DNA from 4 places in the Salinivibrio sp. SS2 genome. Region 3 is predicted to be linked to each of the others. Evidence: predicted binding sites of a transcription regulator. Region 3 holds the regulator's gene; each other region holds the start of a gene.
What was found. The regulator PurR, encoded in region 3, represses purine synthesis genes. The targets are predictions, from matches to a motif close to TNANGNAAACGTTTNCNTNA.
Positions count from the first base shown of each region.

Region 1 (7,581 bases), on a different contig from region 3:
TGAGCAAAGTATTGCGCCTGGCGCCGATGATGATGCCTCGGGGATTGCTGCTGTCACAGAAGTGATCCGCGTACTTGCTCAAAACAACTTCCAGCCCAAGCGGAGCATCGCATTTGTTGCCTACGCAGCAGAAGAAGTTGGATTGCGTGGTTCGCAAGACGTTGCCAACCAATTTAAGCAAGCGGGTAAAGATGTTCGCGGTGTCTTACAACTGGACATGACAAACTATCAAGGGTCTGCTGAAGACATTGTCTTTATCACCGACTATACCGACAGTCAGCTCACTCAGTATCTCACGCAGTTGCTTGACGAATACTTGCCTACTTTAAATTACGGATTCGATACTTGTGGCTATGCCTGTTCCGATCATGCCTCATGGCACCAAGTCGGCTATCCAGCTGCCATGCCGTTTGAAGCCAAATTTAATGACTACAACCCTAACATCCATACGCCTCAAGACACATTGGCAAACAGCGATAGCGAAGCGGCTCACGCCGCGAAGTTCACTAAACTCGGCTTGGCCTATACGGTGGAGCTCGCGAACGCCGACAGCTCGCCCAACCCGGGTAACGAGCTGAAACTCGGTGAGCCTATCAACGGACTCTCTGGCGCTCGTGGGAATGAAAAGTACTTTAACTACCGGTTAGATCAATCCGGTGAACTGATGATCCGAACCTATGGCGGCTCGGGTGACGTGGACTTGTATGTCAAAGCCAATGGCGATGTCAGTACCGGGAACTGGGATTGCCGCCCTTATCGCAGTTGCAATGATGAAGTTTGCCGGTTCGACAATGCAACGCCCGGTAACTATGCAGTGATGCTGCGAGGGTACCGTACCTATGACAACGTCAGCCTGATTGTCGAGTAGCCCCATAACCACTGCCGCTCAGCGGCAGTGGTTCTATTCTCTTGCTGAAGATGGCGTTATCCATCGGAAGGTTAAATTAATCCGAGCGCCCACGGTTTTTTGTGTTTTGGGTAGCGCATGTTGCCAATACGTTTGTGTTTGCCCAGCCATGACCAGTAACGCGCCATGACTCAACAAAAACTCGCGTTTTTCTTTACTTTGGGTATGACGGAATAAAAACCGTCGACTTGCGCCCAAACTCACCGATGCAATCGTCGGCTGCTCCCCTAATTCGGCTTCATCATCTTTGTGCCATCCCATGTAATCACTGCCATCTCGGTAGAGATTGAGTAATACAGTATTGAAACGCGCATGCGTGGCAGCTTCAACACGGGCTTTCAAACCCAATAGCTCAGGTGTCCAAGAGCGGGGAGATAATGTGAGTCCACTGTAGGTGTATGCATGATCGCCGTACCAAGCTAATAAACGCGGCTGCATCACGGTACGACCAAACATCGAAATGGGTAATTGTTGCCAAGGTGTGTGCTGATGCAATGCCGCCATTAGGTTATCGGCATCGACCAATGGCAACCAATCTGGCTGCCAATGGACAGTCGCTTGTGGCATAGCAACGGCTTGCTGAGCGTCGAACTCGGCATGGTTAAAAAAGCTTTGCTGTTGCGGAGAACCCCTCATACTGACCGCTTGCTGGTTATCACTCGTAGCTGTCAGTATGCAGTTTGTCAGCGAATTGGATCAACCCGATGGCCACTCATGCCGTTAATACGGTACCAGCCCGCAATGCTAAATCGTTGTCGTTTCGCGGGTAATACCTCGTGAGGAAACTCTTCCGATAAGAAGGTTACAAGGCGACCGGCCTGAGGCCATAATGTTTTCAGGTGGCTCCCATCAGCATGGTAAATAACGATTTCGCCCCCGTCTTCTTCACACCAGTCATGGTTCAAATAGAGCACTGTGGTGACTTTTCGGTTTGAGCGGCCTTTGAATGCGTCCACGTGTTTAGCATAAAAATCACCGGGATTATACTTGGCGAAATGCGCTTCATATTCAAAAAGACCAAGAAAGAGGTGACGATTAAGCGCAAGCTGCAGTTCAGACATCTTATCGAGTAACAAATCAATGGCTGGGGCATGGCCGCGCTCTAACCAATGGATCTTATCGGTGCGGATTTGAGTATTAGTATGTTGCTTCTGCTCGCGCCCAATACTGGCTTGCGTCCACTGCTCTGGCAAACATGCGTGTAAATCAGCCACTTCTTGTGCTGTTAAGAATTGGTCGCACACGCTTAGTCCGTGTGTCGCTAAATCATCAATGATGCTAAGAGTGTTCAAGCACTTACCCCCCGCTATTTGAAGGGCTACCTTACTGTCTTCCTAGCGGGGAGCAACACGAGAACTTTATCGTGACGACAAGTATTTTTAATCGTTAACGGTTTGTACGTCGTGGTTACCCACCGAGCAGATCGGCAAGCTTCGCTTTCCAAATCGCGAGAGCCAATGCAGGGCTACGCAGCATTTTCGGGGTCGGGATCCAACCATGCTTCAAACGTGCAAACACATCAAAGCGACTGGCTTGTCCGTCCATCGCTTCGGCTATCACGCGTCCTGCAATATTCGTCAGTCCCACCCCATGACCTGTGTATCCATGTGCGGTATAAATATCTTGGCCAAGGTGATCAATGTGTGGCATGTAACTGCGCGTCACGGCAAACAACCCGCCCCAATGGTAGTCCATCTTCACATCGCCTAACTGAGGAAAAACCTTTGTCATCCGTTGGTGTAGACGTTGAGCGGAGTCTTTATACTCACGATTAAACGGGTGGTTCACGCCACCAAATAAGAGACGTCCGTCTGCGGTGGGACGGTAGTAATCAAGACAGTTGTTGAGATCAGACATGGCCATGCGATTAGTAATGGGCATGCGATCGCCTAATGGCTCGGTCACCGCAATAAAGGAAGCAACAGGGAGGACTTTCGCTTGCGCCTTGCGTTCTAGGCCATCGAGATAAGCATTACATGCCAGCAATATGCGGGGAGCATTCACGTCACCTTGAGGGGTACGAACACAGTGAGTCGGCCCCTTCTTTATCGACTGCGCCGGACTGTGCTCGAAGATTTGCACCCCTAAATCCTGCGCAGCTTTCGCCAACCCGAGTGTGTAATTGAGGGTGTGGATATGCGCACTATTCGGGTCGTATAATCCCCCTAAATAGCGCTCCGTATTCGCCACTTCTGCCACCTTAGCCTGATCCCACCATTGCGCCATCGGATACTGATAGTCACCTTGCTTTAAGGCGTGCCAACTTTGTAACTCGGTTTGTTGTGCTTTGTTTAACGCCAGCTCAATGTATCCCGGTTGGAAGTCGCAGGCTATCTGATGGGTATGAATCCTTTCACGCACGATATCAACCGCTTCAACGGACAGGTCCCAAAGTTGCTTACCCCACTGCACGCCATAGGTTTCATGTACCTCTCTGAGCCCGAGACAATATCCCACTAAGCATTGGCCGCCATTACGCCCAGAGCCACCCCACGCAATCGTCTTAGCATCCAATACAATCACTTGATAGCCGCGTTGGCGTAATTCAATCGCGGCGTTTAATCCGGTTAATCCGGCGCCAATGATACAAACATCGGCTTGGTGACTACCGGTTAAAGGCGGAAAAGATAACGACTGATTTTGCGTCGCAACATAGTAATTGGTGTCAGGGCGGTACGTTTTGACCATGCTCTCAATGGTTACTCATTTAGGTGATTCAATAAATGGGGTACAAGCTCAAGGTGTCAGTGTAAAGCTTGCACACAAAGCGCGCTGATAGTCGCATTGTCGTGCGCGACTCGCAAGCCAAAAATGACCGGATACTGCCCAATAATTTGGGGGGTCACGCAAGGGTTATGCTACCGTTAGCGGAACGTTTCACGAAACGCGCTTTGGTTAAAAAAAAGTCATTGACACAAGGGCTGGGTGCAATATGATGCGCCCCGACGTGTACTCGGCCAGCAAGCCATTGAAGGACCATGATAATGAACAAAATCACTCACGGAATTACCGCGACCGCACTCGCACTTTCAGCTGTATTTGCAACTGGAGTCAGCGCTGACGATAAAGTATTGAATATCTACAACTGGGCGGAGTATATGCCCATGGATGTGATCAATGCGTTTGAAGAAGAATATAAGGTGACGGTCAATTACTCGACCTTTGAGAGTAATGAAGCCATGTATGCCAAGTTGAAGCTACTGAATGGAAAAGGCTATGACCTCGCTTTCGCTTCAACCTATTTCATCGATCGCATGATCAAAGAAGACATGCTGGCCAAAATTGATAAATCAAAGATCAGCCACTTCGATGAGCTACGTCCCGGCCTACTGGGTCAGCCGTTCGATAAAGCGAATGACTACTCCCTACCCTATGTATTCGGTGTGACGGGTATCAGTTATAACAATCAGTATGTCGACGGGGACAAAGTCACTAAGTGGGCCGATCTATGGCGTGATGACTTCAACGCACAAGTGATGCTTCTCAACGATGTGCGTGATGTCTTTGGCATGGCGTTAAAAGCGCAAGGACACAGTATTAACAGCAAAGATGAAGACGAGATCAAGCAAGCGTACGAGTATCTTCGTCAATTGCGTGACAACGTTGTGGTCTATAACTCAGATGCGCCTCACGTTCCTTTTGTGACCGGTGAAGTGACTATTGGTCAGCAATGGAACGGCAACGCCTACATGGCACAGCAAGAAATTGATGGCATCGAGTTTGTTTATCCGCAAGAAGGCGCGATTCTCTGGATGGATAACTATATTATCCCTAAAAATGCAGAGAACAAGACGCTGGCTCATCAGTTCATCGACTTTATGTATCGTCCTGAAAATCAAGCCAAACTGGTCGAAGAGTTTGGCTATCCGGCCCCGAATACACGTGCGGCAGAGTACTTGGATGACGAACTGAAAGAAAACACCACCATTTTCCCTACTGATGATGCGGTCAACAGTGGCGAATTCACCGACGATGTAGGTGAAGCGGTGAAAATCTACCAAAAATACTGGCAGATGCTAAAAAGCTAATCATCGACGGAGAGCCTCACCTCTTTGGTATTCTCACCAAATGTCTAGGAAGCTCCCCCAGTAATTAACCAGGCCATGCCCACGGGTATGGCCTTTTTCGTGCGCGTATATTTGTCTATTCTTTTTCGTTGGGCCTCAAAGATAATCGCCGGTCTCGACTGCCAACCAACAAGCGTTGTGTGTATTATTAGGCAACACGCTCGACGATCCTCACTCAGCAAGGATGTAATACATGATTGATTTTCGCTCTGATACCGTCACCAAACCCGACCAAGCCATGCGAGACGCGATGGCCAATGCCCCCGTCGGCGATGATGTCTATGGTGATGACCCAAGTATCAATGCATTAGAACGCTGGGCCGCAGAGCGCCATGGCTTTGATGCCGCCCTCTTTACCTCATCAGGTACGCAAGCCAACCTATTAGCGCTGATGTCGCACTGTGAGCGCGGTGACGAATACCTGTGTGGTCAGCAAGCACATAACTACAAATATGAAGCCGGTGGTGCAGCCGTATTAGGCTCTATTCAGCCTCAACCCATTGAAAATGCCCCAGACGGTACGTTGCCATTTGAGAAGCTTGCCGTAGCCATTAAACCTAATGACTTTCATTTTGCACGCACCAAATTGCTCAGTTTAGAAAACACCATCGGCGGCCGTGTTCTACCCCTTTCCTACTTGGCCGAAGCACGCATGTTTTGCAACAAGCATCAGCTAAGCCTTCACCTTGATGGCGCACGTGTTTACAACGCGGCGGTGGCACTGGATGTCGATATTACCGCGATAAGCTGCCATTTCGATTCGATGACTGTTTGCTTGTCAAAAGGATTAGGCGCACCGGTTGGCTCTTTGCTATTGGGCTCGAAAGCCTTCATTGAAAAGGCTAGACGGCTACGAAAAATGCTGGGCGGAGGTATGCGTCAAGCCGGTATTCTCGCCGTTGCCGGACAAAAAGCACTCGAAGAAAATGTCGAACGTCTCGCTGAAGATCATGCTAATGCCCATTACTTAGCCAATAAAATCAATGAGATTGAAGGCTTTTCTACCCACAATTATGACGTGCAAACCAATATTGTGTATGTTGATATTGCCGACAACATCGATCGGGTTCGTCTCAATATGCGCCTGATGGATAACGGCTTTCGAGTGAGTTTAAATGGCGCACCGGCTCGCTTTGTCACCCACAAAGACGTCAATCGCCAAGATATCGACGCATTGATAAACGCAATGAAAAAATCGCTCTAATCAGTCCTACTTTAACAACGTACTCAAAAGGGCCTTCAATGGGCCTTTTTTCTGCTCATTTATTCACCACCTAGTATTAAACTGTGACCCTGTCGCGACTTTCTCCACCAGCATCACTAAAACAGTCACTTACACTCGCTACACTGAAAGCATCAATCGATAAAAGGCCAAATAGGATCGATTATGGCGACTACCGTGGTGAACAGCGAACGTTTGTATCGCGAATCTAGCTTTAAACACAGTGACATCACCTCAACGAAGCATCTTGCGCCGTTGGATGAGATTGTTGGCCAAGACCGAGCACGACATGCCGTTGAGTTTGCCATGTCGATCAAGGAAAAGGGCTATAACATTTACGCCATCGGTCAGAACGGATTAGGCAAGCGCACCATGGTGATGCGCTATTTAAACCACCATTGGAAAAATGATACGCCGGTCCATGATTGGTGTTACGTCGCTAATTTCCAAGAAGCCCGCGCGCCTGAAGTCCTGAAGCTTCCTGCAGGGCGAGGAAATGAACTCAAAAAGCACGTTGAGCAGTTGATGGGAAAACTCGCCAATGCGCTGCCCCTCGCGTTCGACAACGAAATGTATTACCAGCGTGCGGAAACACTCAAAAACCAGCTCACCGAGCGCCAACAAACCGTGTTAAAAGCACTCAGCGATAGTGCAGAACAAAACAATGTTAGTTTGACGATCACCCCGCAAGGCGATTACCAGTTTGTTGCCCTTAACGGCGAAGAGCCTCACACTGAGGACACCTTCGATGCGCTCTCTCAAGATGAGCAAATGGCATTCGGCAAGGTGATTGATAAACTCGAAACCGAACTGCGCAGCGTTGTGCGTCAACTCGGCGAATGGGAAGAAGACTACGCGGAAAAGCAACAAGCGCTGGATGAAGAAGTAGCGCGCGATGTGATTGCCGCCCAAATGAAGTCCGTCACCAAAGCGTTTGCAGATCTCCCTGACGTGCTGGCATTTCTAGAGGCGATGCAAGCGGATATGCTAGAGCATTTGGACATCTTTCTCGAAGACAGCGAGGATCAAGCGGCGCTCGCTTATGCCGCACTCGATAAAAAACTACCGCGCCGCTACCAAGTTAATGTCTTGGTGAGCCAAGACGACAACCAAGCACCTGTCGTGGTGGAAGACAGCCCCAGTTATCACAACCTCTTTGGTTATGTTGAAAATGCTACTTTTAAAGGCACAGTGTTCACCGACTTCTCGCTGATCCGTGCGGGCAGTTTTCACCGCGCTAATGGCGGCGTGCTGCTGATGGATGCCATCAAGGTACTCGAGAAACCCTACGTCTGGGACGGCATCAAGCGCGCCCTAAGCACAAGACAGCTCAGTGTGAGCGCCCTTGAACGCGAAGTCACCCTTAGTGGCACTGTATCGCTCGA
Region 1 is NZ_MEBP01000086.1:43,983-51,563, reverse strand. Features, by position in the region: gene BGK46_RS10435 (M28 family metallopeptidase) at 1-868, shown strand, start outside; gene BGK46_RS10430 (alpha-ketoglutarate-dependent dioxygenase AlkB family protein) at 902-1,474, opposite strand; gene BGK46_RS10425 (2OG-Fe(II) oxygenase) at 1,591-2,199, opposite strand; gene BGK46_RS10420 (NAD(P)/FAD-dependent oxidoreductase) at 2,315-3,595, opposite strand; gene BGK46_RS10415 (ABC transporter substrate-binding protein) at 3,892-4,935, shown strand; gene ltaE (low-specificity L-threonine aldolase) at 5,168-6,178, shown strand; gene BGK46_RS10405 (Lon protease family protein) at 6,362-7,581, shown strand, end outside.
Region 1: BGK46_RS10425 (2OG-Fe(II) oxygenase) is a predicted target of PurR. The motif match lies at 2,255-2,274, and genes of this name have one in related genera.

Region 2 (7,581 bases), on a different contig from region 3:
AAGGCTGTTATCCAAAAAGAAATCGATAAGCGTTTGGAGCTGGTGAATGACCAGATGTCGACGTATCGAGACGATTCGGAGCTGAGCCGTTTCAATCAACATCGTGCTGACTCTCCGGTTGAGGTATCTGACGCGACGGCGAAAGTGGTGAAAGAAGCGATGCGTCTTAACGCGTTCACCGACGGCGCGTTAGATGTCACGGTTGGACCGTTAGTGAATCTTTGGAGCTTTGGCCCTGAAAAACGACCAGAGAATATTCCGACCGACGAAGAAATCGCACAGCGAATGGCGATGACGGGGTTAGAGAGCCTGTCTTTATCGGGCAATCAGTTGACCAAAACCAATCCTGACCTTTATGTCGACTTGTCAACGATCGCCAAAGGATACGGCGTAGATGTGGTCGCTGAGTATTTGGCGTCACTTGGTCTCGATAACTATTTGGTTGAGATTGGTGGTGAGTTACAATTAAAAGGTGTGAACCAAGACGGTGTACCTTGGCGCATCGCGATTGAAAAGCCTAGTGCCGGCACACAGTCGGTGCAAGAGATTATTGAGCCTGGGGATATGGCGGTTGCCACGTCAGGGGATTATCGCAATTACTTTGAGCATGATGGGGTACGCTATTCGCACATCATTGATCCAGCAACAGGACGACCGATTCATCATCGCTTAGTGTCTGTCACTGTGTTGGACCCGTCTTGTATGACGGCGGATGGTTTGGCAACAGGCTTCATGGTACTTGGACCAGAGAAAGCCGTTGCATTGGCAAATCAAGCCAATATTCCTGCCTTTATGGTAGTGAAAACGGATGACGGTTTTAAAGAAATCGCATCTGAGGCGTTTAAGCCTTATTTAAAGCGTTAAATACGCAATAACGATAGTAGGTGAGCAATTATGTCAGTATTTCTTATCACCTTTGCTGTTTTTGTACTTGTGATTGCAGGGATGGCGATCGGCTACATCGTACAGCAAAAAACCATCAGTGGGAGCTGTGGTGGCCTAGGCGCAATCGGTATTGAAAAAGAATGCGACTGCCCAGAGCCGTGCGATGCACGTAAAAAGCGAGAAGCGCGTGCAGAGAAAACCCGTGAGTGGAAGAAAAACCAAATTATCTAGCCGAGACCTGACGCGATCAGGTGTACAGTAGATAGCCACCAGTGAGTCACTCTGTCTTATCTGGTGGCCATGCAGGATTGTCATGAAGAAAATCATCCATATCGACATGGATTGTTTCTATGCGGCAGTGGAGATGCGTGATAACCCTGCCTTACAACAGGTGCCTCTTGCGATTGGCGGGTCACCTGATGGGCGAGGGGTGATTGCAACCTGCAATTATCCCGCGCGTCGCTTTGGGATCCGTTCCGCGATGGCGACGGCTCAAGCACTTAAACTATGTCCCGGTCTGACGGTTATGCGTGGCAATATGGCCAAGTACCGCGCCGTTTCTCAGCAGCTTCATGCTATTTTTCATCGTTATACCGATATTATTGAGCCCCTCTCTCTTGATGAGGCTTACTTAGATGTTACAGATTGCGACAGTCATCAAGGCTCGGCAACCCGCATTGCAGAAGCGATCCGTCACACTATTCGCGACGAGCTATCATTAACCGCGTCGGCAGGCGTCGCGCCAATCAAGTTTCTCGCCAAAGTCGCCTCAGATATCAACAAACCGGATGGCTTATGCGTGATCACCCCTGACGAGGTCGACACCTTTGTGGCTGAGCTCCCTTTGCAATGCATTCCGGGCGTAGGACGTGTCACCTTAACCAAGCTTCATGAACTGAATTTGTTTACCTGTAGAGATGTGCAGTGTAGCGATCATGGTGAACTGATCCAGCGGTTTGGTAAATTTGGGCAGGTACTATGGCAGCGAGCACACGGTATTGATCGACGTCCAGTGCAAGTGGAGCGGATACGTAAATCCGTTGGCGTAGAGCGCACTTTATCGCAAGATCTTGCAGCGCTGAATGATTGTTTACAGTGGCTAGACACTTTATACGAAGAGCTCCAACGGCGACTCGAAAAAGCCGATGCGAATGGGCGGATTTGTCGCCAAGGGGTCAAACTCAAATTCAACGACTTTCAAACCACGACGGTTGCACACCGCTGTGAGCGGTTAGAACGAGGGCTATTTGATACCTTGTTGCATGAAGCGTTTTATCGAGGCGAGGGTAGAGCGGTGCGGCTGATTGGTTTGTCGGTAGGGCTGGGGGACGACAATGACCCCCAGCTAAGTTTACTCGCTTAAGCGTGCTTTTCAGGAATCGCTTTTAAGATAGCGCGCATTTGTTGCCAATAGTGACCCACACTTTCAATGTTCACTTTCTCATCAGGTGAGTGAGGGAACTTAATCGTTGGACCAAACGAGATCATATCCATATCCGGATAAGGTTTTTTAAATAGACCGCATTCTAATCCCGCGTGGATCACCATGATATCAGGCTTACGCTGATAGATAGCTTCATAGGTATCGCGGAAAATATGCATGATTTCAGAGTCAGGATCAGGCTTCCACCCCGGGTATGCGCCGGAAAACTCGACGGTCACGTTTGCTAAACCGGCCAGTGAGCGCAGCATGCCTTGCACCATTTCTCGCCCTGAATCGATCAATGAGCGGATCAAAAACAATCCCGTAATAGTATGCTCATCGGTTTGGATAACGCCTAAGTTCAGTGAGGTTTCTACCACACCCGGAACATCATCGCTCATCCGTATAACACCGTTTGGCGCCGCGTTTAAGGCTGCGAGTAGCCGAGATTGTACGGCACGGGTCAATGGGTCGGCTTGATTGTCAGACGCATCGAGTACAACAGTGACGTTCTCCTCCAAGCGTCCCAACTCATCGTGAAGCAACTGGGCGTAGTTATCTATCGCCGCGGCTAATGCGTCTTTTTGCTCGACTGGCACGGCAATATCTGCAAAGGCTTCGCGCGGGATGGCGTTACGCAATGTGCCGCCTCGCAATGCAATCAGACTGACATCAACCTCACTGAGGTGATGGCTGAGCATGCGTGCAAGTAGCTTATTGGCATTGGCGCGACCCGTGTGAATATCCACCCCAGAGTGGCCGCCTTTTAGGCCTTTTATACCGACGGTAAAACGCGCAAAATTGTCGCCGATGGGATGACGCTCGACCGGAAAGTGCATGCTAGCATCGACGCCGCCCGCACAGCCCATGTAGATTTCTCCTTCTTGTTCGGAGTCTGTGTTCAGTAACACTTCTCCTTCAAGCCAGCCTGCTTCTAGGCCAAATGCACCGTCCATCCCAGCTTCTTCGTTGGTGGTGAGCAACACTTCGAGCGGACCATGTTCAATGTCATCAGCCGCTAAGACGGCAAGGCAGGAGGCCATTCCAATACCGTTATCGGCGCCTAATGTCGTGCCATCCGCCGTGACCCACTCGCCATCGATATAAGGGCGAATCGGATCGGTGGTAAAGTCGTGCTCGGTGTGCTCGTTTTTCTGCGGCACCATATCAAGGTGGGCTTGTAGTACTACACCTTTGCGGTTTTCCATTCCCGGCGTCGCCGGTTTGCGGATAAAAATATTGCCAGTGGGATCTTGGCGAACCTCTAAACCTCGGCCTTTCGCCCAATCGACAATGAATGCTGCCAATTGTGCTTCGTGGTAAGAGGGATGTGGAATAGCACAAATCTGGTCAAAAAAAGCCCAAACAGGCTGGGGTGATAATTGGCTGATCTCAGACACGGTAGACTCCATTTTATTTTATTGTTGGCCTTTTAAACAGTAGGCCTTACTGAAATAGATGGACTTTACCAAGCATACCACTGTCGACTAGGTGGTGACAGTCGCAGGATCAAGGGAAGGAAAAACAGAGTGCATGCCGGATATCTAGGCGTGGTGGGCGTAATAAAACTACCAAATATGAACTTTTTGTGACTCTGGTCACTCTATAGCTTGTAATATAATTACGTGTGGGCTATTATCTAGACACTGATAACACAGGTTATCGACTGTTCATGGAGTGAACCCGAGTATTCGCCTCCAAGGAACCGAGACAAAATGTGAACAACATTAGGTTTAAACTTGAGAGAGGTAAAAACGATGGAAGGTATGGTATCTAACTACTACTGGAACCAACAGTCAGTGTATACCAAAGGATTTACGTATCCGGCGCCGTTCGGGTACCGCAAGTAAGTTTTACGATTCCCCCGCTCTTACAGAGACATTTCTGATCCAGAAGCAAACGCTTTAGTTCTGGCGCCACACAATGTTGTGGCGTTTTTTTTATGGGTGGTATGTCAGGTGCCTGATAAGCCAGTCATGATAGACAATCTTGTTGGCAACCATCACGAGAGCCATGACATTCCGATCAATTCATGCGGTTTCGTGCTGGAAATTTCCTTCATCGATCGGTAAGATTTGCGCCAATTTTTGACACGCAAACGTTTTCCTTTTGCATCTTATGATGCGCCACCTTTTATTCGGGATACCAACGATGTTAGAGCGTTTATTTAAACTCAGCGATCATGGCACGGATCTTCGCACCGAAGTTATTGCCGGTGTGACCACCTTCCTCACCATGGCCTACATCATTTTCGTGAACCCATCTATTTTGGCTGAAGCAGGAATGGACAAGGGCGCCGTATTTGTTGCCACCTGTTTGGCTGCTGCCGTCGGCTGTTTTGTGATGGGAATTGTCGCCAACTATCCGGTCGCTCAAGCGCCGGGTATGGGCCTGAACGCTTTCTTCACCTACACAGTGGTGCTGCAAATGGGCCACTCGTGGCAGGTTGCGCTGGCTGCGGTGTTTATTTCGGGCTTGTGTTTTATTCTACTCAGTGTGTTGAAAATTCGTGAGTGGATTATCAACTCGATTCCTATGTCACTGCGTACCGGTATCTCGGCGGGTATCGGCTTGTTCTTAGCGCTCATCGCACTGCAAAATGCGGGGATCGTCGTGGATCACCCGGCAACCCTTGTCGCACTGGGTGATGTGACGGCATTTGCCCCGGCGATGGCAGCACTCGGCTTTTTCCTCACTATTGGTTTGGTGCATCGTGGCCTAAAAGGGGCGGTCATGATTGCGATTTTAGTGGTCACTGTGATTGGTATTGTCGCGGGGGATGTCCCTTATCACGGTGTGATGTCTGCGCCACCAAGCCTCGCGCCGACCTTTATGCAGCTTGATTTTGCCGGAGCCCTTGAAGTTGGTCTGGTGTCTATCGTGTTCGCATTTTTGTTTGTTGACCTCTTTGATACCGCAGGAACCTTAGTGGGTGTGGCACAGCGCGCGGAACTTTTGGACAAAGATGGTAAACTGCCGCGTTTAAATCGTGCATTACTGGCAGACAGTACCGCGACATCGGTCGGGGCGCTTTTAGGCACGTCGAATACAACCTCATATATTGAAAGTGTGTCAGGGGTAGCAGCGGGTGGCCGTACAGGACTCACTGCTGTCGTTGTGGGGATCTTATTCTTGCTTGCGCTATTTTTTGCGCCGCTCGCAGGTATGGTCCCAGCGTATGCAACAGCTGGCGCTCTCTTTTATGTTGCGATTTTGATGATGTCAGGTCTTGTAGGGATTAACTGGCGAGATTTGACCGAAGCCGCACCGGTGGTCGTGGTGTGCTTGCTGATGCCGCTCACTTACTCGATTGCGAGCGGGATTGGCCTTGGCTTTATTGCGTTTTGTGCCGTAAAAACCTTTGCGGGCAAAGGGCGTGAGGTCCCTGTCAGTATCTGGATCTTGGCTGGATTGTTCTTACTCAAGTTCGTTTTCTTGGTGTAAAACAGCCGCCCACATTGACGTTATAACAAGGCGAGAAACGCCACGAGGTTTTCATCATGAGTAACAAGTTCATCATCACCTGGGACAACATGCAGATGTACACACGCCAATTGGCGGAGAGGCTGCTACCCGCTGACCAGTGGCAGGGAATTATTGCTGTGAGTCGCGGTGGCTTGGTGCCTGCCGCCATTCTGGCCCGTGAGCTAGGCATTCGCTATGTCGATACGGTGTGTATCTCGAGCTACGATCATGATCATCAGCGCGATATGCGTGTCGTGAAACAAGCACCGGGGGATGGTGAAGGCTTTATTGTGGTGGACGACTTGGTTGATACAGGCGGAACCGCAGAAATGGTGCGCCAACTCTATCCTAAAGCACGCTTTGTGACTGTAAGCGCCAAACCGGCGGGTAAGCATCTTGTTGACGATTATATCGTCGATATTGCGCAAGACACATGGATTGAGCAGCCGTGGGATATGGCGGTGAGCTATGTGGATCCGATTGCCAAATAATAGCCAGCAAGGTTATTGATAATCTGCTGTCAACAAAACGTCGCACATAGTTGCGGCGTTTTTTGGTTTCTAGGGACGCGATTGACTGAAAATCATGGCCTTGCTGTGAGTATGGTTTACACTAGGAGCGTCATAAACTGAACGCTCGGGAGTGAACGTGTCGGAAAGCGAATCTCAAAATTTGTCGGTCAAGCTGTTTGCCAAACACAGACATGCCAAAGAAACGTCGACATTGTTTGGCGCTATCCAGCAAATCGATCAAGCGAGTTATTCGGCGTTTGATGGAGATAGTGAGCGCAGCTGGTATCGAATGCGGCGTCGTGGACAATGGACGTGGCAAGGAGTGGATCCGGTAGAGATGGAAGCCATTTTTGCCCGTATTGCTCATTCGGATAATTCACGCTCCGTTGACAGTCTGCTGGATACGGTAGAAGGCTACCGCTCGGGAAATTGGAACTACGAGTGGACAGCAGTGGGCATGCAGCACCAAAAGCGCGCCCAAGCGCTGGCAGACAAAGGGGAGCATCAAGCAGCGAGTCAGCAATGGCTGCAAGCCTGTACCTATTTCGGTATCGCGGCGTATCCTCACCTCAAAGGCGATACGCTCGCTTTGCAATCGGAAACGCTGGCCTACAAAGCCTTTGAGCATGCCATGGATAAGCTTCCCTTCACGGTTAAAACCGTAGAAACAACGCTCGATGGCAAATCGCTAAAAGGTTACCTGTATCTGCCAAGAACCGATGCGACTCTGCCGGTGGTTATTCTCAGTGGCAGCTTAGACAGTTTGCAAACCGATTTATGGCGGGTATTCGTCGATTACTTTGCTCCCGCAGATATCGCAGTATTGACCTTAGATATGCCCTCAGTGGGGCACAGCAGTCATTGGCATCTCAATGAAGATACCAGCCGCTTACATCGTGCCATGTTAGATAAACTGGCGGAGGTACCTTGGGTGGATCACCACCGCGTGGGCACCATGGGGATCCGGTTTGGCGCCAATCCAGCGGTTCGGTTAGCCTTTCTTGAACCACATAGAGTCAAAGCCAGTGCGGCGCTGGGAGGCATCGTGCATTCGCTATTAACCAATGCACAAATGATGAAGAAAATGCCGCCCATGTACCTCGATACACTAGGGTCGCGGCTCGGTCGCCATATTCCTATCGACACGCTTCGGACACGCTTGCAGGCCTGGTCACTCAAAAACCAAGGCTTACTCACCGGACGGCGCACCGATGTGCCCATTTTAGCCTTGAGCTTAAAAGATGATCCGGTTTGTCCAGAATCCGACAATAAACTGATTGCGACCTATAGTCGTGG
Region 2 is NZ_MEBP01000062.1:89,595-97,175, reverse strand. Features, by position in the region: gene BGK46_RS04870 (FAD:protein FMN transferase) at 1-864, shown strand, start outside; gene nqrM ((Na+)-NQR maturation NqrM) at 895-1,116, shown strand; gene dinB (DNA polymerase IV) at 1,199-2,248, shown strand; gene BGK46_RS04855 (aminoacyl-histidine dipeptidase) at 2,245-3,720, opposite strand; gene BGK46_RS04850 (NCS2 family permease) at 4,460-5,752, shown strand; gene gpt (xanthine phosphoribosyltransferase) at 5,809-6,264, shown strand; gene frsA (esterase FrsA) at 6,422-7,581, shown strand, end outside.
Region 2: BGK46_RS04850 (NCS2 family permease) is a predicted target of PurR. The motif match lies at 4,399-4,418, and genes of this name have one in related genera.

Region 3 (7,581 bases):
AGCTGCAGGGTACGGCAGTTTGCACGAAATTCTTTAATTTCAGGGCCAAGACGATTTTGTAGACGTTCTTGTTTAGTAGCTTGATCCATGATTATTGCTCCGATTCTGTCAATTGAGAGGTTGCCAACTGCGTTTTTAGTTGATTGAAGGCTTCAATCTGATGTTCAAGAAGCTGACGCTTTTCGTCACGCCCCAAGTAAATTTTAAAAATTGAGTCACCTTGTTCGGTGAAAAAGCCGATGTAGTGGGTGACTTTGCCGCGAAAAGGCTTACTAACAAATGCAATACCCGCCATGCGCTCTAGTTTTAGGTGGCCATGCATTTCGCCCGGCTTTCCCATCAAGTTGTAGTAGCCATAAGCGATCTTACCTTTAGGAAAAGGGGCCTTCACTTCAAATATCGAGCCGCCAGAATGCACGATCGCGGTCACCGGACCGTCCCACTCGGCTACCTGACTTAACACCGTTTCGGCGTGTTGCCCATCCACCCAAGTTTGATATTCGGATGGCATCGCGCGTACCACCTCACCTTCACTGACACCCAGCGTATTCGCCATATCGGCGGGCAGCATGGAGGCGTTCTCGGTGAGAAAGGCATTGACTTGCTCGGTCAATGTAGTTGTCATGGTTTACTCCCAGCCTATTGTTATCGTTTTCTGTTGGGCAGGGACAACCCTGCCCATGTTTAGTGATTGATTAAAATTGATAGCGAACGTTGAGTTTAATATCACGACCCGGTGAGGCGACTTGAGACCACGCCGTGGTGTAATACTCATCGGTGAGGTTTTCGATCGCGAGATCAAACTTCACACCATCCCAAGCACCTTTAGGGCTATAGCTTGCATACAGGTCCCACAATGTATAACCGTCATAGGTCTTAACACTGTTCGTGTTGTTTTGATCAGCATAGTGAGATATACGACCACCAACACTCACCGGTAACGTCGTCAGCGCGTAGTCGGTTTCCGCAACCCATTTATGAGCGGGAATATTATCTAGATAGCTGCCATCATGCTTATTCTTGCCTTCGGTTTGGCTATAGCTCACGTTGTTGGTAAAACCACCAAGTTGGTGATGCAAGCTAACCTCGATGCCTTCGAGTTTAGCTTCAGGCAAATTTGTCTTAACAGTCGTCCCATCGAACCCTTGTCCTTTCGGGCCTGAGGGACCGTATTTAATTGACTGTTCGATAAAGTTATCGACATCATTTCTAAAAACACGCGCGTCAACATAGCCTTTGTCGACATACTGACTAGGCGAAAACGTATAAGTAACACTCAGTTCTTTATTGGCACTTTCTTCCGGTTTCAGAGCGGGATTAGGCACAAACTGATTCATCGCAAAATGTGTTCCACTGGCATACATTTCTTCTAAATTCGGAGCACGAAATGCCTCACGATAACTGGCTGTGAATGCCAGCTGCTCGGTTGCCTGCCAAGTTAATGCCGTTGAAGGTGACCAAGCCGTATTATCATGGTTACCAATGGTCGATTCGGGTCGCTTATCTTTCGCCTCATAGGCATCAAAACGGATACCCGCTTGCCATTGCCATGCGTGTCCCAGTGGCACATCAACTTGGGCAAATGCGCCGACACTTTGCGCTTCGGCATCTTGATTATCTGGGCGAGAGGTATTGCTTTTATCGCGCACGGTTTTAAATCGATCTTGATACGCGTCAATCCCTGTGATTAATGCCAGCTTTTTAAGGTTGGAACGGTTCGATAAAGACAAACCAAGGGTTTGCATCTGATTATTATCACGCTCACCTTTATCAACGCGATGCTCATTGACTTCGGTGTCGTTCCAATAAAGGCGTGCATCTAAGTCCACCCACGACTGGCTAGGATTGTAGTTATAATTTAGCGACAGACTTTGATCATCGACTTGACGGTAGACGAGAGGCGACGAAGTTGATGGCTTTTCGACCGTCGGGTTAGTGGGTACCATGCTGTCACGTTTGCCTTGACGGGCAGTCAAAGTCCATTGATGGTCTAAAGACGGCGTCAATGTCACTTTCGCAAACCCACCCTTTTCTCTATCGGCGGAATAAGACAAGGTTTTTCCGTTGCCTAGTTGGTTATCATCACTATCGTGATAGTAACTTTGTACTAGCCAATCAACTGTCTCTGTACGACCAAATATCGCACCGCTCGTGCGTGAGGCGTTATCGTTACTATGTAAGCCTTGTTTGACATAGCCACCCAAGGCCTTTGTACCGGAGAGAAAGTCACTGGCTGATTTCGTGTTTTGCGCAAACACGCCTCCCATCGCACCGGATCCCCATAAGGTACTAGATGGGCCACGGACCACCTCTACCGAACTAAGTAACTCAGGGTCGATAAACAGACTCGAGCGGTGACCAACAGAGAAGTTCTGACGCGTGCCATCGACAAGTTGTACCACGCGGCCATTTTCGCTGCTTAATCCACGAATAACGACAGATTGAGCGGTATCGCGACCTCCGCCAATTACGGATACGTTAGGTAAGTGACGAATTAAATCAGTGACGTTACTTCCCTGCCGTTTTTCAATTTCTTCGAGTGATACCGTGCTGACCGCAGCGGCACCGTTCGCTTTTTGTGCGTCAATGCGGCTTGCATACACCGCGATAACGTCTGATGACGAATCCGCCGTGTTTTGCGTCTCCGCCAACGCTGAAGGAATAAATGCCAATGTGCCAAGGGCAGCACCGATAGCAAGCTTGATCGTAGAAGGAGTCAATACTTCCGAGACGTCCGTTTTTAACAGCATGGGTCTTCCTATTGAGCCAATCAAAAATGAGAATCATGAACAATTTGGCAGGATTGTATTGATCATTAACGGCAATGTAAACGATAATTGCTCGTAATTAGGTTTGTAACTCATAATTACATTTACGTTCACTAACAGTGTGTAATGGACTGACGTCGAGCATTGCACTCACATTGACTGGTTTAATAAATAAAGGAATTCATCATGGCAACTGCCGCGGTTAGACTGCTTGCCCTCGCCTCAGCACTACTCTCACTCTCTGTCACAGCATCACCACGCATTGTCAGCGCGGGGGCCGGTGTAACAGACTTACTGGTTGAATTAGGTGCAACAGAACAGATAGTTGGCATTGATGTCACCAGCCATCTACCGAATAAAGACGTGCCGAATGTCGGCTATCATCGCCAGCTCGCCGTCGAAGGTGTGCTGTCTTTATCACCGACTCTAGTCGTAGGCTCAGATGAAATGGGCCCTACCCCGGTTTTGGAGAAAATCGAAGCGTCAGGGGTAACCGTGGCTCGACTGTCTAGTGAACCCAGCGTCGAGACACTCAAAACACGGATTGAAAAAGTCGCGAGTCTCACCCACACAGAGTCCAAAGCCGCAGAGTTACTGACCGACATAGACACCAAGATTGCGACATTAAAAGCGCATGCCCCCAAAACCGCGCTCAAAGGCGTGTTTCTTCTGGTTCACCAAGGACGTCCTGCCAGTGTCGCGGGTGCCAATACCTCACCGGATACCTTGTTGTCGCTGATGGGTGCGACTAACCCTGCCGCCACGGCGCTCAGTAGCTATAAACCACTGTCGCCAGAAGCGTTACTGGGCTTTGATCCGGACTTTATCTTGGTCATGCAACGTTCTCTCGACCAGCTAGGTGGTATTGAAGGACTCGCTGATGCCGTGCCTTTACTCAATGCCACGCGCGCATTCCAACAGCAGCGTATTATTCCAATTGACGGCAGTGTGTTAGTGGGAGGTCTTAGCCTGAAATCACTGGATGAAGCCATTCGTATTCAGCGCACCGTCGTTGGAGAGAACGACTAATGCAAGCGTCTTTTCGATCCTCACAGTCGCATGTTTTTCCAGCGCTCATCGTTGCACTTGTCGTCGTAGGGATAACGTCTATCGCGGTGGGACAATGGCAACTTGGCTGGCTGACCAGTTTACAGAGCTTAACCCCTTGGCATGACAATGTTGAGCCGCATGTACTCGCCATCGTTCAACAAGTTCGATTACCTCGAACCTTGCTGTGTATTTTTATCGGTGCATTGCTCGCCGTTTGCGGCACTTTGATGCAGGGGCTTTTCCGCAACCCTCTCGCTGACCCGGGTATTATCGGTGTCTCTGGCGGCGCATCATTAGGAGGCGCACTGGGCTTGCTATTGCTCTCTTGGGGCAGTATCGAGGCCAGCTTTGTGTTTTCGGTGCCTGCCTTTGCGTTTATCGGTGCACTACTGGCAACCCTATTTGTATACAGAATTGGCACAACGGCCATGGGCAGTTCGGTGACCATCATGTTGCTAGCGGGCATTGCGATCAGTGCATTGTCCGGCGCTGCATTAGGTTTGATTAACTATGTGGCGGATAACCAAACGTTACGAGACATCGCCCTTTGGTCGATGGGGTCACTGACCGGTGCGACTTGGGGACAAATTGTTCTCACTGGCATCGCTGCATGCTTACTCACGGTGTTTGCCTACCAGCGCGCACGCCACTTAAATGCCCTTTTGCTCGGTGAAAACGAAGCGGCGTATTTGGGCATTGATGTACACCATTTAAAACGCCTACTCATTGTTGTGACCGCGGCGGGAATGGGCATTGCGGTAAGTGCTGCCGGTCTTATCGGCTTTGTGGGTCTAGTGATCCCACACATTGGACGTTTAATTGCCGGTCCGGATCATCGCACACTGGTGCCCTTATCAGCCATTCTTGGTGCCCTGTTACTGACCTTGGCCGATATTGTTGCCCGTGTCATTGTCGCCCCCGCCGAATTGCCTGTTGGCATTATTACCGCCTTAATGGGTGCTCCTTTCTTTTTATGGCTTCTTATTCAACAACGAAAAGCAGTGGTTCACGAATGACAGATTCTGCCCTTCAAATCTCCAAGCTCAGCTATGCGCTTAACGGCCGTCAACTGCTAAGCGAGATTGATCTCGCCTTTACTGCCGGCCAGTTACACGTTTTACTCGGGCCGAATGGTGCGGGGAAAAGTACACTGTTAAAGCAATTGATTAGCGACAAACATCAGCATGGCAGTGTGCAGTTTTGGCAACAGCCAAAAAGCCAGTGGCAAGGCGAAGAATTTGCCCGACGAGTTGCCTTCCTTCCCCAACATAGCGGGCTCACGTTTGCATTCTCCGCGCAAGAAGTAGTCGAGATGGGGGCGACACCACTAAAGGCAAACCGAGAACAGATCGCGGCCCTTGCTAACGAGCAACTAACGGCATGGGATATTAGCCATCTTGCTCATCGACCGTATCCGATTTTATCTGGCGGTGAAAAACAACGCGTACACATGGCACGCGTGTCATTACAGCTAGCACAAACCGCACCAGATCAAGCGATACTGATGCTGGATGAACCCACTTCGGCCTTAGATATTACCCATCAACATTACACCCTAAAGCGCTGTCGAGCACTCGCTGACCAAGGAATGACAGTGCTATTGGTGTTGCACGACCTGAATTTGGCGGCGCAATACGCCGATCAACTGCATTTTCTGAAAGCAGGTCGAATCGTCCTATCCGGCGACCCGTGGCAGTGTTTTAGTAGTGATAGAGTGGCAGACATCTACCAATACCCGCTGACCGTTCTGACTCATCCGGAGCATGACTGCCCACTGATCGTGTCTTAATTGATAAATACATCATAGCTGGCTCACAAAACCGTCTGTTGGTCCATTTTCGCTGATCAGACCAATTGCGAGTGTGCGCCAACCTAAGTAAACTGAGAGCGCAACCGATTAGCTATGAGAATGGATGAAATCGGATTCGTTACCTTCGCAACCGTCTGATGTGCCGGGATTGTGAAAGACATCGCCGCTGACGAACAGCGGCGTTTTTCTGTAAGGTCGCGAGTAACGATCCCTACGCATTACTACAAAGAAGAATCAAGATGGCAACGATTAAAGATGTCGCGCGTCTCGCCGGTGTATCGACCACGACGGTGTCACACGTGATAAACAAAACCCGCTTTGTCGCAGAGAAGACGACTGAGAAAGTATGGCAAGCGGTTGAAGAGTTAAACTACGCCCCAAGTGCTGTGGCGCGAAGCTTGAAATGCAACACAACACGTACACTGGGTATGCTGGTGACCAAATCCACCAACCCCTTTTTCGCCGAGCTTGTTCACGGTGTGGAAGACTATTGCTACAAGCAAGGCTACACACTGATTCTCTGCAATACCGAGGGAAACCTTGAAAAGCAACGCGACTACCTGCGTATGTTGTCAGAAAAGCGCGTCGACGGACTCATTGTGGTGTGCTCTGATCTCAACGAAGATTTGATGCTGTTATTAGAAAAAAAACGCGATCTGCCTATGGTCGTGATGGATTGGGGCAGTCACCATATCGATACAGACCGCATAGAAGATAACGCTGAATTAGGCGGTTACCTTGCCACCAAACACTTTATTGATAATGGACATACTAAAATTGGCTGTATTTCCGGCCAAATGGATAAAAATACCTGTAAGCATCGCTTAAACGGTTATTTCCGTGCGTTAAAAGAAGCCAACATTACAGTGAATGAAAACTGGCTGATTGAGGCGGATTTCGAAGCCGATCAAGCGCAAATTGCCGCGAAGCAATTAGCGACAATGTCAGACCGCCCGACCGCTGTCTTTTGTTTTAATGACATTATGGCATTAGCGGCGATTAGTACGTTTAACGAGCACGGCTTGAAAGTGCCAGATGATATATCGGTGATTGGTTACGATAATATTGATCTCACCGAGTATTTCTCGCCACCATTGACAACTATTCACCAGCCCAAACGCCGTCTAGGCAAAACGGCCGTCAAGCTCTTGCTCGCGCGAATTGCCAACAACGAGACTCAGCAGCAAGTGTTCGAAATGCAACCTGCACTAGTGAGTCGACAATCAGTTAAAACCATAGATTAGTGTTTTTATTACACTTTTATGACACACCGTCTCCTTTGTGAGACGGTGTGTCTAATGAGAGACAACTCGATGAACCCTTCACTTAGCCATTAATCATTTACAGCCCTCTTGAACTAAGATCACATTTTTAAATGCTGCTTGGGACGACATCACTGTCTAATTATTATATGCTTAATAGCGTTTGAACAAGGCAAACCATGGCGAAAGCATGGGACGCAAAGCCACCGGCCTAATAACTTCCACTAGTGTTTGGGAGTTGATGGCAGCGGGGTTGCCAACAATTAATGATCGAAGCTGACAACTATTTGATAGATCGTTGACAACTCTGTGGTTTTGCCTTGTTACATTTTGACGTCTTTTTTGGGCATTAGTAATTCATCGAGATATTAATCAAATGGATAAACCAGCTTTAAAGAATGCAATGAAGTTATTTGCCAAATTTGGCAGCATTAAGTCCCGTTCAATGTTTGGCGGATTCGGTATTTTCTGTGACGATACCATGTTCGTTTTAGTCGTAGAAAACCAGCTCCACTTACGAGCCGGAAAAGAAAATGAAACACTATTAAAACAACAAGGCCTCGAGCCCTACGTGTATAAGAAAAGAGGATTTCCAGTTGTAACTAAGTATTTTGCAATACCAGAAGAATGGTGGGACGATGAAGAAAAGTTATTGTCAGAAGCAAAATACGCCCTAGAAGTAGCGAAGCGA
Region 3 is NZ_MEBP01000064.1:46,620-54,200, reverse strand. Features, by position in the region: gene hutZ (heme utilization protein HutZ) at 1-89, opposite strand, end outside; gene hutX (heme utilization cystosolic carrier protein HutX) at 92-625, opposite strand; gene BGK46_RS05600 (TonB-dependent hemoglobin/transferrin/lactoferrin family receptor) at 696-2,750, opposite strand; gene BGK46_RS05595 (heme/hemin ABC transporter substrate-binding protein) at 2,955-3,797, shown strand; gene BGK46_RS05590 (FecCD family ABC transporter permease) at 3,797-4,834, shown strand; gene BGK46_RS05585 (heme ABC transporter ATP-binding protein) at 4,831-5,607, shown strand; gene purR (HTH-type transcriptional repressor PurR) at 5,868-6,872, shown strand; cyclic di-GMP riboswitch class I at 7,052-7,151, shown strand; gene BGK46_RS05575 (TfoX/Sxy family DNA transformation protein) at 7,267-7,581, shown strand, end outside.

Region 4 (7,581 bases), on a different contig from region 3:
CCATTTTGGTGAAGTGTATTGCACCAATCAAGATCAGTATACAACGACCTGATTGCGGTCTTGCCAGCATAGAAAAGGCGCCATCAGGCGCCTTTTTTGATCAGGGCGAATCACACTAGGCTTTTAGGTCGTCATCGTCATCAGCGGCATAGCCAGCGGGGCCCAACGGCGCGCCGTCGAGCCAAGCTTGGCCAGCTTCCATGCGTAAGCGCTCTTCGACAAACCAGCGAACAACCAAAGGATAAATCTGGTGCTCTTGTTGTTGCACCCGTGCTGCAACGGTATTGGCGTCGTCTTCTGAAAAAATGGGGACACGTGCTTGTAAAATCACCGGGCCACCATCCAATTCTTCTGTGACAAAATGCACTGAGGTGCCATGCTCGGTATCACCCGCATCAATCGCGCGCTGGTGGGTATGTAAGCCCGTGTATTTGGGGAGCAACGACGGATGAATATTCAGCATCCGTCCTTGGTAGTGCTCGACAAAGGCTGGGGTGAGTATACGCATAAAGCCGGCGAGAACGACCAAGTCAGGAGCCAACGCATCAATGGCGGTTGCCAACGCATGATCGTAAGCGTCGCGAGTGTCATAGCGCGAGTTTTCGAGCACGCGAGTCTCGATTCCAGCATTATCCGCGCGGGTTAGGCCGTAGGCATCTGGCTTGTTTGCAATCACGCCGACAATCTTTGCGTTTTGCGGGCACTTATCGATTAAAGCCTGAAGATTACTACCACTTCCCGAGATCAACACCACGATGCGTTTTGTCATTACACCAACTCCACTTGCGCTTCGCCGTCAGCACTTGTTGCAATATGGCCCAACTGCCAAGCGGTTTCCCCTGACTCATTGAGCAGTGCGATCGCTTGGTCGGCATGTGCTTGCGGTAGCGCGATGACTAAGCCGACGCCACAGTTAAAGGTGCGCAGCATTTCATAGTCACTGACATTGCCTTGTGCCTGCAACCAGTTAAAGATGGCTGGCCATTGCCAGCTATTTCCATCAATAACGGCTTTTGTACCTTGAGGCAATACGCGGGGAATGTTTTCCCAGAAGCCGCCACCGGTAATATGAGAAATGGCGTGAGCAGGGTATTGCTCAAGTAAAGTGAGTACTGACTTCACGTAGATACGGGTCGGTGCCAGCAAGTGCTCAACCAAAGGTTTGCCTTCGAGTGGCATGGTTAAATCAGCCTCGCTGACTTCCAAGATCTTGCGGATCAGAGAGTAGCCGTTTGAGTGAGGACCGCTAGAAGCCAGACCAATCAGAGCATCGCCTTCACCGACCTTACTGCCATCAATTAATGCGGATTTTTCCGCGACCCCGACACAAAACCCAGCGACATCATAATCATCCCCTGAGTACATGCCCGGCATTTCAGCGGTTTCGCCACCGATCAGGGCACAACCGGCTTGTTGGCATCCATGAGCAATCCCTGTGACCACATCGGCCGCTGTCTCGACGTCTAATTTTCCGGTCGCGTAGTAGTCGAGGAAAAAGAGTGGTTCAGCCCCTTGAACAATTAGATCGTTCACACACATAGCGACCAAATCAATGCCGATCGTATCGTGCTTATTGGCATCAAGCGCTAAACGTAATTTGGTTCCTACCCCATCAGTGCCGGACACCAGCACGGGTTCTTTATACTTGGTCGGTAACTGACACAGGGCACCAAACCCGCCTAAGCCGCCCATTACTTCAGGACGGTGAGTTTGTTTGACGACGCCTTTGATACGGTCGACTAGGGCGTTACCCGCATCAATATCGACACCTGCATCCTTGTAGCTAAGAGATGATTGTTTACCGCTCACTGCAATTCCTCGCCGGAGTTGGAAGTCAAAAGTCGGCGCTATTCTATCAGTAGATAATTAGAAAGGAAAACGTTTGCGTCAGCTGTTTGGTGAGGAAATAGGCGAGATGTCAAGCCTTTGATCTACGCTAGCAAAACCCTTTCGTGTATACTACCGAGAATTTGTTTTTTGTAAGGAGTCTAAGATGAAGGTCGTGGAAGTCGGGCACCCGTTAGTGAAGCATAAAATTGGATTGATGCGTGAGCGGGATATTAGCACTAAGCGATTTCGTGAGCTTGCCACTGAAGTGGGTAGCCTACTGACATACGAAGCCACTTCAGACTTCGAAACAGAAAAAGTGACCATCGAAGGTTGGGACGGTCCAGTCAGCGTTGATCAAATCAAAGGCAAAAAAGTCACCGTGGTGCCTATTTTGCGTGCAGGGCTCGGTATGATGGACGGTGTGTTGGAGCATGTACCAAGTGCCCGTATCAGTGTGGTCGGCATTTACCGTGATGAAGAAACGCTAGAGCCTGTACCGTATTTCCACAAGTTGGCGAGCAATATCGACGAGCGTATGGCGCTGGTGGTCGATCCTATGCTGGCAACGGGTGGTTCTATGATTGCCACTATCGATTTGCTCAAAGAGCAAGGCTGTCAACATATCAAAGTGTTGGTGTTAGTCTCTGCCCCAGAGGGTATTGAAGCGTTGAAAAAAGCGCATCCGGATGTCGAGCTCTATACTGCAGCTATCGATGAAAAGCTGAATGACAAAGGCTATATCGTACCTGGCCTAGGTGATGCCGGCGATAAAATCTTCGGTACCAAGTAATCGTCATCATCGCCAAGATGATGGCGTAATAACGGATCAAAAAGCCCGCTTAATATCGCGGGCTTTTTTAGTCTAAATGTCCCGTCTTATAAAGACAGGCCTATTTTATCGAGGTAAGTACGCACTTGCGCTTCGATCCCCTCACCATCTAATTGCAGCTCAGCATGCAATTCTTGCTGAGTGCCTTGTGGAATAAAGCGATCGGGCAAGCCAATTTGCAATACTGGCTTAATGATACCTTGCGTCATCAAGCTTTCAATCACACCGGTTCCCGCCCCGCCAGCGGTGGCGTTTTCTTCAATAGTGATAAGGCAATCATGCGTTTTCGCCATTTCTGCCACTAAATCGGTATCCAGAGGTTTAGCAAAGCGCATATCTACCACGGTTGCATCAAGCGCTTCTGCTGCCGCGAGGGCGCCGGGCAACAGAGTACCAAAGTTAAGTAGCGCAATGCGCTTACCTTGGCGTTTTTGCACGCCTTTACCGATAGGGAGTGCATGCATATCGCGCTCAATACCAACGCCCATGCCTCCCCCGCGTGGGTAGCGCACTGCGGCCGGGCCCTGATGAATATGACCGGTATAGAGCATTTGCCGGCATTCGTTCTCATCGCTTGGCGTCATCACCACTAGATTCGGGATGCATCTAAGGTAGCTTAAATCAAATGCCCCTTGGTGCGTTTGGCCGTCGGCGCCCACGATGCCACCGCGGTCGATCGCGAACAACACCGGTAAGTTCATAATGGCGACATCATGGATCAGCTGATCGTACGCACGCTGTAAGAAGGTGGAGTAGATAGCTACCACAGGGTTGTACTCACCAATCGCCATACCTGCCGCTAGGGTGACGGCATGTTGTTCGGCAATCGCAACATCGAAGTATTTGTCAGGGTGCGCCTTGGAAAAGCGCACCATACCAGAGCCTTCACGCATCGCCGGGGTAATGGCGAGCAGTTTGTCATCCTGCTCGGCCATATCACACAACCAGTCACCAAAGACATTAGAAAATGTCGGGCTGGCTGGCTTTGATTTCGGTAGGGTATGCACGCTTGGATCGAATTTAGGAACGGCATGATACCCAATCGGATCCTTTTCCGCAGGCGCGTAGCCTTTGCCTTTTTTCGTCATCACGTGCAAGAACTGTGGCCCTTTCAGGTTACGCATGTTCTTTAGCGTTTTAACCAGCTCTTCCACGTCATGACCATCGATAGGGCCGATATAGTTAAAGCCGAGTTCCTCGAACATGGTCCCCGGTACTACCATTCCCTTGAGGTGCTCTTCAGCACGACGGACCAGCTCTTTAATTGGTGGCGCGCCCGACAGGACTTTTTTGCCCCCTTCTCGGATGGTGGTATACAAATTACCGGAAAGAAGCTGCGCCAGATGATTGTTGAGAGCACCAACATTCTCTGAAATTGACATTTCGTTGTCGTTGAGGATCACCAGCATGTCGGGTTTCACGTCCCCAGCATGGTTCATCGCCTCAAATGCCATCCCCGCGGTGATGGCTCCGTCTCCAATCACACTAACGACTTTGCGGTTTTTCCCTTCTTTTTCGGCACAAATGGCCATCCCCAATGCGGCGCTTATTGATGTGGAGGAGTGGCCTACCGACAACACATCGTAGGGGCTTTCTTCGCGCCACGGGAAGGGATGCAATCCGCCCTTTTTGCGAATCGTCGGCATTTTTTCGCGCCGACCCGTCAAAATTTTATGTGGGTAGGCTTGGTGACCGACATCCCAAACAAGGTGATCAAAAGGGGTGTTATAGACATAATGGAGTGCGACAGTCAGCTCGACAGTGCCAAGTCCAGACGCAAAATGACCACTTGAGTGGCTAACCGTATTAAGTAAGTAGGTACGCAGCTCATCACACAGTTCAGGAAGGTGATCACGCGGAATGGTGCGTAACTCTTCCGGCGTATCAGCCAACGCGAGTGTAGGGTACTTTGATATATCCAGTGTCATAGTGGTTCGGCGCTTTTATTGGTAATGCTAGTTGTTGCGCTCGATGATATATCGGGCAAAAACTTCCAGTTGTTCGGTATTGTAGGGGATCGCATGCAGCGCGTGTAGTGCTTCTTGGTAAAGTTGCTGTGCTTTTTCTTGCGCGCCCTGTAAACCGAGTAGCGCAGGGTAGGTACTTTTATCCGCGCTCATGTCAGATCCTTGCGGTTTCCCCAATGTTTGGGTATCGCTTGTGATATCTAAAATGTCATCTTGCACTTGGAACGCGAGGCCAATGGCGTTGGCAAAGGTATCCAGCTCGTCAAGATGCGTCACCCCTTTCTCGCCGGCGGCAAAAGCCCCCAGTCTGACCGCGCCTCGAATTAATGCCCCCGTTTTGTTACGGTGGATTTGTTTTAACGCCTCTAACCCGACGTGTTGGCCTTCGGCGGCGAGATCGAGCGCTTGACCTAGACACATTCCACTGGCGCCACTGGCGTTTGCAAGCGTTCTGATCATATCGATACGGTAAGATTCAGCGTTTGGATTGAGCGACCCTTCGGATAACACCGTAAACGCCAAGGTTTGTAAGGCATCCCCGGCGAGAATAGCGGTCGCTTCATCAAACTCGATATGGCAAGTCGGTTGACCTCGTCGCAGGCTATCATCATCCATGGCGGGCAAATCATCGTGGATCAAGGAGTACGCGTGAATGCACTCTACCGCCACAGCGGGCGTGTCCAAATCAGTGATGGGCACGCCAAACAATTGTCCGGTAGCATAGGTCAAGAAAGGACGAACGCGCTTGCCGCCGAGCAGTAAGCCGTGGCGCATTGCTTTAATAAGCGGTAAATCTTGATGCGAGAGTGTGTCTAGCCAACGCGATAGCTGTTGGTTGCTGCGGTGTTGCGTCTCCCGCAGCGCGAGCTGTACAACGGAATCAGTCATTGTCGTCGTGAGAAAATTCAGTCAGTGGCGCGTCATCATCTTGAGAAAGCAGAATCTCAACGCGCTGTTCAGCATCTGCTAAGGTTTTTTGTCCTTGGCGCGCAAGCGCAATACCGCGCTCAAAGCGCTTCATTGCCGTATCAAGGGCGAGGTCGCCAGTCTCTAAAGCACCGACGATCGCATCCAACTCTTTGAGGGTGTCCTCAAAGGTCATATTTTCTGGTTTCTTCACAGCCATGATGCAATAAAATTAGAGAGGGAGGGGCAGACGTTAACCCAGTGCTGACAGGGGGTCAAATTCATCAGGCGATTTTTGTGCCCCAAACGCTGCTTTGCAAATCACGCATTCTGCTTGTTGGTATTTGCGGATTTGCGCTAAACCTATAGGATTGGTTGCCGATACAACCAAAGACAACAAAAACAAATAATAACGAACCGATGTAATCTAAGGGAGACTGACGTGGATATAGCGACGGTATTGGGCCTTATTGGAGCGTTGGCCTTCATTGCGATGGCGATGCTACTGGGCGGTAATTTTGGGATGTATGTCGATCTACCGTCGGTATTGATTGTATTCGGCGGCAGCCTTTTCGTTGTTCTTATGCAATACCCGATGAAACAGTTCTTCTCCTCATTCAAAATTGCGGGTAAGGCTTTTATGTTCAAAGCAGATGACCCGGAAGATTTGATTGCCAAGATTATTGAGATGGCTGACGCGGCGCGTAAAGGCGGGTTTCTCGCCCTCGAAGAAATGGAAGTGAGTAACTCCTTCATGCAAAAAGGCGTCGACTTGCTCGTTGACGGCCATGATGCGGACGTGGTGCGAACAGCATTAAATAAGGACATTTCGCTCACTGACGAGCGTCACGAGAGTGGTATTGGCTTTTTCAAAGCAATGGCGGATATCGGCCCTGCTATGGGGATGATTGGGACCTTGATCGGCCTCGTGGCAATGTTATCGAATATGGATGACCCGAAAGCGATTGGGCCAGCAATGGCGGTGGCGTTGTTAACCACTATGTATGGCGCATTACTAGCGAATGTATTTGCCATCCCCATCGCGAATAAGCTGACGTTACGGAAAGAGCAAGAAAAACTGAATCGGCGACTAATAACAGACGGCTTGCTCTCAATTCAGGATGGACAAAATCCAAGAGTGATTGATGGTTTCTTGAAAAATTATCTCAATGAGAAAAAACGCGAAGTGGATGTTGAGAGTTAATTATTGATTATCAACACTATGATTGTCTTCGGTAAGGAATCGAGATGGCACAACAAGAAGAAGAGGAATGTAAATGCCCGCCCCCCGGCTTACCACCGTGGATGGGGACGTTTGCGGATTTAATGTCATTGCTTGTTGCATTTTTCGTCCTTCTGTTGTCATTTTCAGAGATGGATGTGCTTAAGTTTAAGCAAATTGCTGGGTCGATGAAGTTTGCCTTCGGGGTACAAAATGTTTTGGAAGTCAAAGACATTCCCAAAGGCACCAGTGTGATTGCGCAAGAGTTCCGTCCCGGGCGACCAGAGCCGACTCCTATTGAAGTGATCATGCAGCAAACCATCGACATGACCCAACGAACACTTAATTTCCAAGAAGGGGAGTCGGACCGCTCAGGAGGCTCACAACGCACTGCGTCGGATATGGAGGGAGGCACCAGTGCACAGGTTGCTTCTCAACTGGAGCAGCAACAAAGTCAGCAGCAAATGGAACAGTTGCAAAAAATGATTGTGCAGGCGCTAGAACGTGAAATCGAAGAAGGGGCCGTTGAAGTTGAAAACTTGGGTCAACAACTGGTTATCCGTATTCGTGAGAAAGGCGCGTTTCCGCAGAACTCAGCCTTTTTGCAACCCAAGTTCCGCCCCATGGTACGTCAAATTGCGGAATTGGTAAAAGACGTGCCCGGTGAAATCAAAGTGTCAGGCCATACGGACAGCACACCTTTGGAATCGGAGCTGTACCGTTCCAACTGGGATTTATCCGCGCAGCGTGCGGTATCGGTAGCGCAAGAAATGGAAAAAGTGCCCGGGTTTAACCATTTGCGCATGAAAGTGGAAGGGTTGGCAGAC
Region 4 is NZ_MEBP01000062.1:112,301-119,881, reverse strand. Features, by position in the region: gene BGK46_RS04990 (class II glutamine amidotransferase) at 1-52, shown strand, start outside; gene purN (phosphoribosylglycinamide formyltransferase) at 116-769, opposite strand; gene purM (phosphoribosylformylglycinamidine cyclo-ligase) at 769-1,809, opposite strand; gene upp (uracil phosphoribosyltransferase) at 1,994-2,620, shown strand; gene dxs (1-deoxy-D-xylulose-5-phosphate synthase) at 2,707-4,587, opposite strand; gene ispA ((2E,6E)-farnesyl diphosphate synthase) at 4,615-5,514, opposite strand; gene xseB (exodeoxyribonuclease VII small subunit) at 5,507-5,752, opposite strand; gene pomA (flagellar motor protein PomA) at 5,975-6,736, shown strand; gene BGK46_RS04950 (flagellar motor protein MotB) at 6,781-7,581, shown strand, end outside.
Region 4: purM (phosphoribosylformylglycinamidine cyclo-ligase) is a predicted target of PurR. The motif match lies at 1,871-1,890, and genes of this name have one in related genera.